DNA from 2 places in the Bacillus nitroreducens genome. Region 1 is predicted to be linked to the other one. Evidence: riboswitches for the same ligand, from Rfam matches in the RefSeq annotation. Region 1 holds a riboswitch; the other holds the start of a gene.
What was found. A riboswitch is a leader RNA that binds a small molecule or an ion and turns the genes downstream of it on or off. The one in region 1 is predicted to bind cyclic di-GMP.
Positions count from the first base shown of each region.

Region 1 (4,705 bases):
CTGCAAAAGACTTGGTGAAAAAGTGGATGACAGAAGCTGGTCTGACCGTAACCCAAGACGGTGCAGGAAATGTATTTGGTCGTAAGGAAGGTAAAAATCCAAATCTACCAGCACTTCTATCTGGTTCCCATGTCGATAGTGTTCCGAATGGCGGGCATTTTGACGGACCACTCGGTGTACTTGCAGCCCTTGAGGTAGCTGAAGCATGGAAACAAACAGGCTATGTGCCAGAACGCCCATTTGAGGTTGTTATTTTTTCAGATGAAGAGGGAGCTCGTTTTAATGGTGGCTTTAGTGGCAGTCAATCGATGATTGGTGAAGCAACCAGGGAAGAATATCTTCCGAAAAAGGACATCAATGGTGATTCTTTCACAAAGGTGATAGAAGATATTGGGCTTTCTGTCGATGAATTTTTCGCATCAAAAAGGGATTTATCAAAGCTTGAGGCATTTGTGGAAATCCATATTGAACAAGGAAAACGATTGGAGAAAGCAGGCGTCCCCGTCGGAATTGTGACTGGAATCGCTGGACCTTGTTGGTTGAAATTGACGTTTACAGGTCGTGCGGGACATGCGGGCAACACGCCAATGAACGACCGCCAGGATGCATTAGTTGCAGCTGGACAGTTCATCCATGAGGTTGCATCCCTTCCAGCACAAGTAAGTTCGTCAGCAGTTGCAACGGTTGGAAAAATCGAAGTTCTTCCAAACGGAGTGAATGTCATTCCTGGCGAAGTTCAGCTCTCCGTTGACATTCGTGATATTAAAAAGGAAACAAGAGATCAACTCGTTGACATGGTGATCGAGAAGGCTAAATCTGTATCCGCGGCCCACGGAATTGAACTTCATTATGAAGAGACAATCCGTGAAGCACCTGTTCCAATCAGTGAAGACATGCAGAAAAAGATTGAAAAGTCAGTTGTCGCTCAAGGTATTGAACCTGTGTACCTACCAAGTGGTGCTGGCCACGACTCGATGATCGTCGGTCATGTCTTACCCGTTGCAATGATCTTCGTCCAAAGCAAAGATGGAATCAGCCATAACCCAGCCGAATGGACATCTTTAAGCGACTGCGTGCAGTCTGTTCATGTGTTGAAAGATTTTGTAGAGAACTACTAAGAATTAAGGTTACTTGAAATGGGGCAGATTTACTGTCCCATTTTTTATTTGGAAGTAGATTTGAGTTTTTATGTGTCTCTACTATTATTTTGTCTGCGAGCGTTTGGCTCGGAGACATTTTTTTCGTGGTGTTGAGTATACTTCGATTTGTCTGTGATAACTTGATTCCAGGTCTTTTCTTTTCCATTTGATGCTTGATTTGTCGGCTATATACTCGCTCGGAGACACTTTTTATGTTGTACAATCGCAATTTGTCCTTGAGTGCTTGCTGGCATCCTCTATTCCCTACCTGATTCTTAAAACGATACCTTTATCATCTAAAGAATAATCGGATAATTTTGGTATTTGTAGAACTTTGTCGAATCACTTGTTAAAATGTCGAGGTTTAGTTAAAATATAAAAAACTGTAGTGCATTAGAACTAGTAACTAAATTGAAAAAGGCAAACTTATCGAAAGGTAAGGACGCAAAGCTAAGGGCCTAAGGGAAAATGCTATGGTCGCCTGGTTGCCAGAAGAAAGTATTCAAATTGATGAATCTGAATTTTCTTCAGGTTCTTTTTTATTGCCAAAAATTGGAGGTGCATACGCGTTCGAAGGGAAATATCTCAATATTTTAACGCTTTATCGAAAAATACTATGAGTCATTTTTCCTTCTACATAGCACTTTATTCACAACCACAAAACTAACGCTAATTAGTGCCGTTTTGAAAATACCTATCTTAATCTACATCCAAAGCAGCCATAACGCAGAAAAAATATATAGGGGGGTGTCATTTTTAAATGTTAATGGCTAATGAACTTTATCATGTGTTTCAGCCCATTTTAAATATAAATAAGCTTAAACCAATCGGTTTTGAGGCATTGATTCGGTCAAAGGTACTGCCAAATCCTGTATCTATTTTTAGAATGGCGAAAGAATCTGGACAACTCTATGAATTCGACTGTTTGTCTATTCGAAACGCAGTTAACACATATTGTTCCAACGGTTACACATCAAAAGAGGGAAAACTTTTTTTAAATATTTTACCTTCAACTATCTTAAATAAATCCTTCCTACCTCTCATTGTGAATCTAGTAAAAGACCACGATGTAAGAGAGCAAGAAATTGTACTAGAGATATCAGAATCCGAAAAAATACAAGATTTTACTATCTTTATGAAAAGAATAACGTTCCTGAAAAAATTAGGTTTCCAAATTGCACTTGATGATGCTGGTAGTGGATATTCTGATATAAAAAGTTTTATTGAATTAGAACCACATTACTTAAAATTGGATCGTTATTTTGCAAAAGACCTTTCAGTTTGTCAAAAGAAAGTGGAGCTAATTAGGTCTGCCAAGAAATTATGCGATGCATTTAATTGCACCGTCATTATTGAAGGTATAGAAACGGAAGAGGATTTAAAACTAGTTCGTACAATTGGAATTAATTATGTACAAGGTTACTTATTAGGTAAACCGTCTCCTTTAAAGTCCTTAGTCCTCGCTTAATCTACACTTAAGTGGCATTACATATAAAAGCATGTAGGCTTTTTTGTGAAAATAATGTAGCACATAAAATATTAACTTTACGAAATTGGAGTGTAACAATGAAACGATTAAATTTAAAAAGTATAAAAATGAAAATATTATTTGGTTTTTCCTTAGTTATTTTACTTATGGTTCTATTTACAGCTTATATTTACATAAGTATCTCTAAAAGTAATGAGCAGGCGAGAATAATTGCACAGGAAGAGCTTCCTATTCTGATTGCGAATGAACAAATGGCTCGTACGATGGCGAACCGAATTTCAACAGCACGTGGTTATGTCTTATATGGTGGAGATTATAAAGACCGTTTTAATGCCTATACAGAAGAAGGAAAACGACATGAAGCGACTGTAAGGGAGATTGGTGCTTCCGAGGAATTCGATAGTCTTATTAAAAGAACTGTGGCTTGGCGTCAATATGTGGCAGCAGAAGTATTTGATGTGTATGACAGTGGTAATGCAGAGTTGGCCCGTGAAAATTTAGCAAAAAGCGATGCTGAAGTTCGCGAAATTATGGCTGGATATGAAGATTTGGCGCTAAAAAGTCAAGAAACCATTATTCAGACAGAAAAAGAGGTTGTAGAAACTGGAGAAAGAACCCTTTTCACGGCAGCAGTCGTATCCGCTTTGGTTGTATTAGTTAGTATAGCCGCAGCGTTGATTACCTCTACGCTTATTTCAAGACCAATCATCAAAGTAATGGATCAAATGAAATTAGTAGCAAAGGGAGATCTAAGCCAAGAACCCCTACATACGAACCTGAAAGATGAAGTGGGACAATTGATTCACGCTACGAATGAGGGTATGGACAATACTAGAAATCTATTACGAAAAATAAATGGTGTGTCAGAAACCGTCACAAGCCAAAGTGAAGAATTAGCACAATCCGCTAGTGAAGTAAAAGCAGGCTCAGAACAGATTGCAGTTACGATGCAAGAAATGGCTAGGGGTGCAGAAACTCTTGCCGATAGCTCTTCTACCCTCGCATCTACCATGGAAAACTTTACTTCGAAGATGCAAGAAGCAAACTCAAAAGGTGAGCAAATCTATGATACTTCGAATAATGTACAAAAAATGTCTGAAGAGGGCAGCCAATTAATGGAGTTATCTGTTCAACAAATGGCAACTATTGACAAAATTGTGCAAGAATCTGTAGAAAAAGTAAAAGGATTAGATAGTCAATCACAAGACATATCCAAGCTAGTATCTGTGATAAATGATATTGCAGACCAGACCAACTTACTTGCCTTAAATGCAGCAATTGAAGCAGCTAGAGCAGGTGAACACGGCCGTGGTTTTGCAGTAGTGGCGGATGAAGTAAGAAAACTGGCTGAACAAGTATCTGTTTCTGTGTCAGACATTACAGAAATTGTCGCGAGTATTCAACGAGAATCAACGAATGTTGTTCAGTCTCTTCAATTAGGTTATGAAGAAGTGGCAAAGGGAGCTACTCAGGTTAAGACGACTGGAGATACCTTTGCTGAAATCGATAGAGCGATCGGCGAAATGGTATCAAATATCCAAATAATCACCTCGAACTTAGCGACAATGTCAAATGATAGCCAAGAGATCAGTGCAACCATTCAAGAAATTGCTTCTATCTCCGAAGAATCAGCTGCTGGTGTGGAACAAACATCCGCATCAACACAACAGACAAGCTCGATCATGGAAGAAATCGCAAAGAGTTCAAAAGATTTATCTATCGTTTCTGAAGAATTAAATGAACTAGTTGGTAGTTTTAAATTGTAAGATTAGTTGAAGCTAGGCTTATTATTTGTTTTATTGATATACTAGTATACCTTTTAGTTGAGAACATCCAGATACTTAAAATTGTGTCTGGATGTTTCTTTTTATTATCTCTAAAGATTATGATGTAGAAGTTTTCTACCACTCTACTAACTTCTCACCAATATCATATTTATCTGCTCTCATAGACTTCTCTTACATGCGTCCACTATATTTGGTCTAGGAGAGCTAACTCAGAAACATTTTCTTTCATGCAAACGCATGATTTGTCCGCGGTAGACTGGATCGGTCACTCTTTTATTCTTTAACAACAT
Region 1 covers NZ_CAXHYI020000003.1:1,447,400-1,452,104, reverse strand. The annotation lists gene ACWPVE_RS10865 (M20 family metallo-hydrolase) at 1-1,118, shown strand, start outside; cyclic di-GMP riboswitch class I at 1,549-1,632, shown strand; gene ACWPVE_RS10860 (EAL domain-containing protein) at 1,900-2,607, shown strand; partial or broken gene ACWPVE_RS10855 (methyl-accepting chemotaxis protein) at 2,706-3,425, shown strand; gene ACWPVE_RS10850 (methyl-accepting chemotaxis protein) at 3,450-4,394, shown strand.

Region 2 (4,705 bases), 370 kb from region 1:
CACGTGATCCTTTTGAACACGCAATTGTATCTAAAAAAATATATCATAATTAAATAAGAACTACAACGTGAATTGATTCCATTTTAATTGAGGAAAAATCTGAAAAATATGCACTTGTGTGATGTAAATCACAGTCAAACATGAAGGTTCCCCCTATACTAAAAGTATAAATAGAATAAACAATAATACATTGAGGTGAGCTTACATGTTTTTAGCCTATTTTCTGACTGTAAGTATTATTCTAGTATGTGTCGGTTTTGCGTTCCAAATTATGAAAGGTGTTCAATCTATGGATCGAGATTCGTTAGATCAGTAATTCTAAGAGAAGCATATTGCGTACAGCCTATTAAAACAAATCATAAATAATAGGTGCCTTTCCCTTCCAACATAGTCGAGTTAGTTAGTGAGTCGATAGTGCCTAAAATTAGGTTCTAAATCAAATGTTGGGGTTTTAGGCTACCGCGCTACGCTTGGTGGCCTCTATAAAAAATGATGGATGGTACCATTCATCATTTTTTATAGAGGAGAATCACACCAACTCGGTTAACTAATATGTACCCCAATTCTTTTATACTTGTGTGTTAATAAAATCTTCGCCCTAAAGCGTTCAAAAACTCTAAATCCATAAGCATTTCTCTTTAGAACTTTGGTTGAATTATTAATTCCCTCTAAAAACCCATTTGAATATTCATAGGCAAAGCTATTTAATACTTCAACTTGCCAATTTTGTATGGTCTTTATTGCTTTAATCATTTCAGGTATCTTTGAATCCTCAATTAACTTATATAGTTCTTCCAATTCCTTTTTAACCAAACTGATACTGTTTTTTCCGTTTTCTTTGGCACGTAAAAACCAAGAACGATATGCCTCTTTAATTTCATATGCTTGTTTGAGTTCATTCGACATCTCCAAGTAACGATTTAAATGCCATTTCTCATCCTTAGTTAAGCGTTGGCAGTCTTTATGAAAGACATGTTTCATACGTTTACACTTTTTACGGTCGTAGCCATGAAATTGGTTTTGCACTCGACGTCTTACTCCATCAAGCCCCCAATAGATGTAACGACAAAAATGAAATCTATCAGCTACAATAACAGGTTTACCCAATGCCTCTTGAACGGCTGCTTTAAAGGAATGATTCATATCCATTATGACTATTTGCACTCTAGATCCGTGCTTTCTTAAGTAGTCTTTTATCGTACGTTTATAACGATTTGGTAGAATATCAATCGGTTCTTTTGTTATCCCATTCGCAATGATTAACTGGTATTTCCCTTCGCGGGTATCACCCTTGTATTCATCAATAGCTATAACTGTAGGTAATTCTTCCACCGGACGAATTTCACTTCGTGAAATTTGATCGAATCGACGTATAATGGTTGAAGATGAACACCCGTAGATTTCAGCTGTTTCCTTAAATGTTTTTCCTTTAATTGCTTTAATTGATATAGCTTGATTCCATTCTATTGAGGTACGTAGATAACGCATGACAAAAGGATTTTTCTCTGAAAAACGTTTCCCACATTCACAGACATATCGTCTACGCTTATAAAAGATTTGGGTTTTTCTTTCAAACCACTTTAAGTGTTGAATTTTTTGTATACGATAGTCATGAATTTTACTCGTCCTTTGGTTACATTTAGGGCAGCGATGTACTTTTCGCTCCATTTCAACGTACAGGCGGATAACTTCGCCCACTTCTTCAACATTGGTTAGGATAGACCCTTTTAATCCAGGAATAATCATGGTAAAATCCATATACACGCAACTCCATTCTTTAGACTTGTTTCTCGACAATTCAAGTATAAAAGAATGAGGAGTTTGCGTGTTTTTTTATGCACACAAAATTTTGTTTAAACCCCAACAAATATTATAGAGCCTAAAATTAGAGAATAAAAGAAAACGGGAGAATCTAGCTTTTCAAACTAGACTCTCCCGTATTTTTTCGTCATCAAATAAAGGAACCCTTCCATTCTATAGCAACCCAGCCGCCATAGAGAAATTCTCCTTAGGCCCGTGGCTTTGCGTCATCGTTTTTCAACAATTTTGCCTTTTGTATAGTTTGGTTTTTTCTTTACCTATGATGCCTATCTAACTGCCTTATTCAAACGTTGGTACTTACGTTGGATACTAATGGGGCTTCGGTTTAACCTTTTACCAATTACTGAAAACGGAGTACCTATCGCCACTTGCTCAATCATAGTGTGAATTTCAACGGTCGTCCACGCTCTATAGTTGACCCTCTTTCCTTTTGAGCGTTCCCCATCTACCCAATTTGGCTCAGGAACTATTGCATTTTTTTCAATTTTTGAGAAATCGACCCGTTCTTTATTGTCTTTTGCCCAATCCCAAAAATCTTCAGGTTTAATAAAGTAAAATTTGCGTGTGTTTCTTGTTGCCTTTTTGGTGTACTTTAATCCATGGTTATCAATCCATAGTTTCACAGACTTTGGATCAATTTTTAATAGAGTTGCTAATTCATGCATCGTCAATTGGCCGGTGAAAGATTTTGTATTTGAAATACCTAATCTTTTGATCTTTATCTCAACCGCTGTTTCTGTTCGCTCCAGATGGTTGGCAATGGTAGAGATTTTCATACGACCGACATTGTCCTTCAAAAACTCTATTTCCTCGTACGTCCAAGTTCTTTTCTTCAAATCAAAAATCCCCTTTTCATTCTTAATAGCACTAAGAATGAAAGGCCTTTTGATGACATACTATTATCATATCATACTATTGAACTAAAAAAACACTAGTAATTTGAAAATCATTCCAATTGTCAAGTGCTTTTTTTCATACATTTTGTCGAGATTGGTCGAATTTCGATCATCTATCATATGCTGTCACATCCTTTTACCTGCCGTCGTTTCCTGGGAAATGATGTCGGGACTCAAATAACTTGTCGGAAATCATGCAACAGGAAAAGATCCAAGCAGCAATTGCTTGGATCAAAATGAGATTATTCTATACCAGAGGTATTACTTGTCAAAATCAGTTTTGCAGTTTGAAGCTTGCCTTCACGATAAAAGCTCAATTCTATTTCATCACCTATTTTCACTTGTGAATATAAGTATTTTCGTAGGTCCATTGAACTTTTTACCTCAGTGTCATTAATTTTCACGATGACGTCGGTCATTTTTAAACCAGCTTTATCTGCTGCAGAGTTTTGAGCAACGCTTGTAACAATGACTCCCTCTTTAATATCCTCAGGTAGATCAGCATAATACATTCTTGGGATTTCGGCCAAATCCGCTAAACCAATCCCGATAAATGGACGCTCAATTTTTCCACTTTCAATTAAGCTGTTAATAATCGGGACAACATCATTACTTGGAATTGCAAATCCTAGTCCTTCAACACCACTATTTGCAATTTTTAAGCTGTTAATTCCGATAACCTGTCCTTGTGTATTTAGTAAAGCACCTCCACTATTACCTGGATTAATTGCAGCGTCTGTTTGAATAACATTTAATTCCCAGTTACCTGCAGAGGTATCAACGGAAATACTACGATCCTTTGCACTAACGATTCCTGATGTAACCGTCCTTGATAAATCAAGTCCAAGTGGGTTACCAATTGCAAATACTTGATCGCCAGGGCGGAGTACTTCTGAATCTCCAAATGGGAGAACTGCCTCAACGTTTTTTGCATCTATTTCTAAAACGGCTAGATCGGTTAATGGATCTGTTCCGATTAGTTTAGCCATTGTTTTCTCACCATTATATAAAGAGACTTCTACTTCGTTAGCATTTTCAATGACGTGGTTATTCGTAACAATGTAAGCTTTATCGCCTTCCTTTTGGAAGATAACTCCCGAACCTGTTCCACCAGGGATGTTCTGTGCATTTCCTCTGTTAAAAGGATTCTGTTGGGCTTGTAAACTGGTAATTCCAACAATTCCTTTTGATGCTTCCTCCACCATATCTGCGATAGAAGTAGCAGAGTCTTGTACAGATGTCGGTTGGATTTGTACAGGACCATTTGTCTCAATCACTTCTTTGTTCGGCTCTGAGGTTGTGGATTCGGAATTAAAATACCCTTGGAGACCATCAATTTGTGGGGCAACCCCAAGTGTTAACGCCGAACCAAGAACGCCTGCAGTAAGCATACCTAAAAAGCTTTTCCATTTCGAGTTTGTTTTTTCCTTATTCGGCTTTGATGCTCGATGCTTTGTTTCTTCTGAAACCACTGATTGCTGATAAGTCTCCCTATATTCTTGCTGTGAAGAAATAGGTAATTCTTCGTGTTGTCTTATTCCTTCAGTGACTTCCTGTTTTTCTTTGTTTTCTTCCATATAAACATTCTCATTGTCTAAGTTGTTGGATTGATCATCTGTATGATTAAGTTCATTAAAACGTTTATCGTTTTCCATTATGAATTCCTCCTTAACTTGCTCCTTACTTATATCTTAAACAAAAGTTATGAACAAAATATTAACAAACCTTGAAAAGACATGGAAAAACCGAATGAAACCCCCATTAATTGTGGTCGTTCACTCGAATGGAATACGAATTTCAAACTTTGTACCTTTCCCTTTTTCACTTGTCACCTTGATTTTACCATGATGAAGATGCACAAGCTTTTTTACAATCGACAAGCCTAGGCCGAATTGACCAAACGGTGTACCTGTACGAGAAACATCCGCCTTATAAAATCTGTGCCAGATTTTCTCAATCTCTCCTGGATCTATTCCGATTCCAGTATC
Region 2 covers NZ_CAXHYI020000003.1:1,816,805-1,821,509, reverse strand. The annotation lists gene ACWPVE_RS12585 (ISL3 family transposase) at 544-1,764, opposite strand; cyclic di-GMP riboswitch class I at 1,976-2,061, opposite strand; gene ACWPVE_RS12580 (DNA-binding protein) at 2,088-2,657, opposite strand; gene ACWPVE_RS12575 (S1C family serine protease) at 2,960-4,372, opposite strand; gene ACWPVE_RS12570 (sensor histidine kinase) at 4,493-4,705, opposite strand, start outside.
Region 2: another riboswitch for cyclic di-GMP. It lies ahead of ACWPVE_RS12585 (ISL3 family transposase); the one in region 1 lies ahead of ACWPVE_RS10860 (EAL domain-containing protein).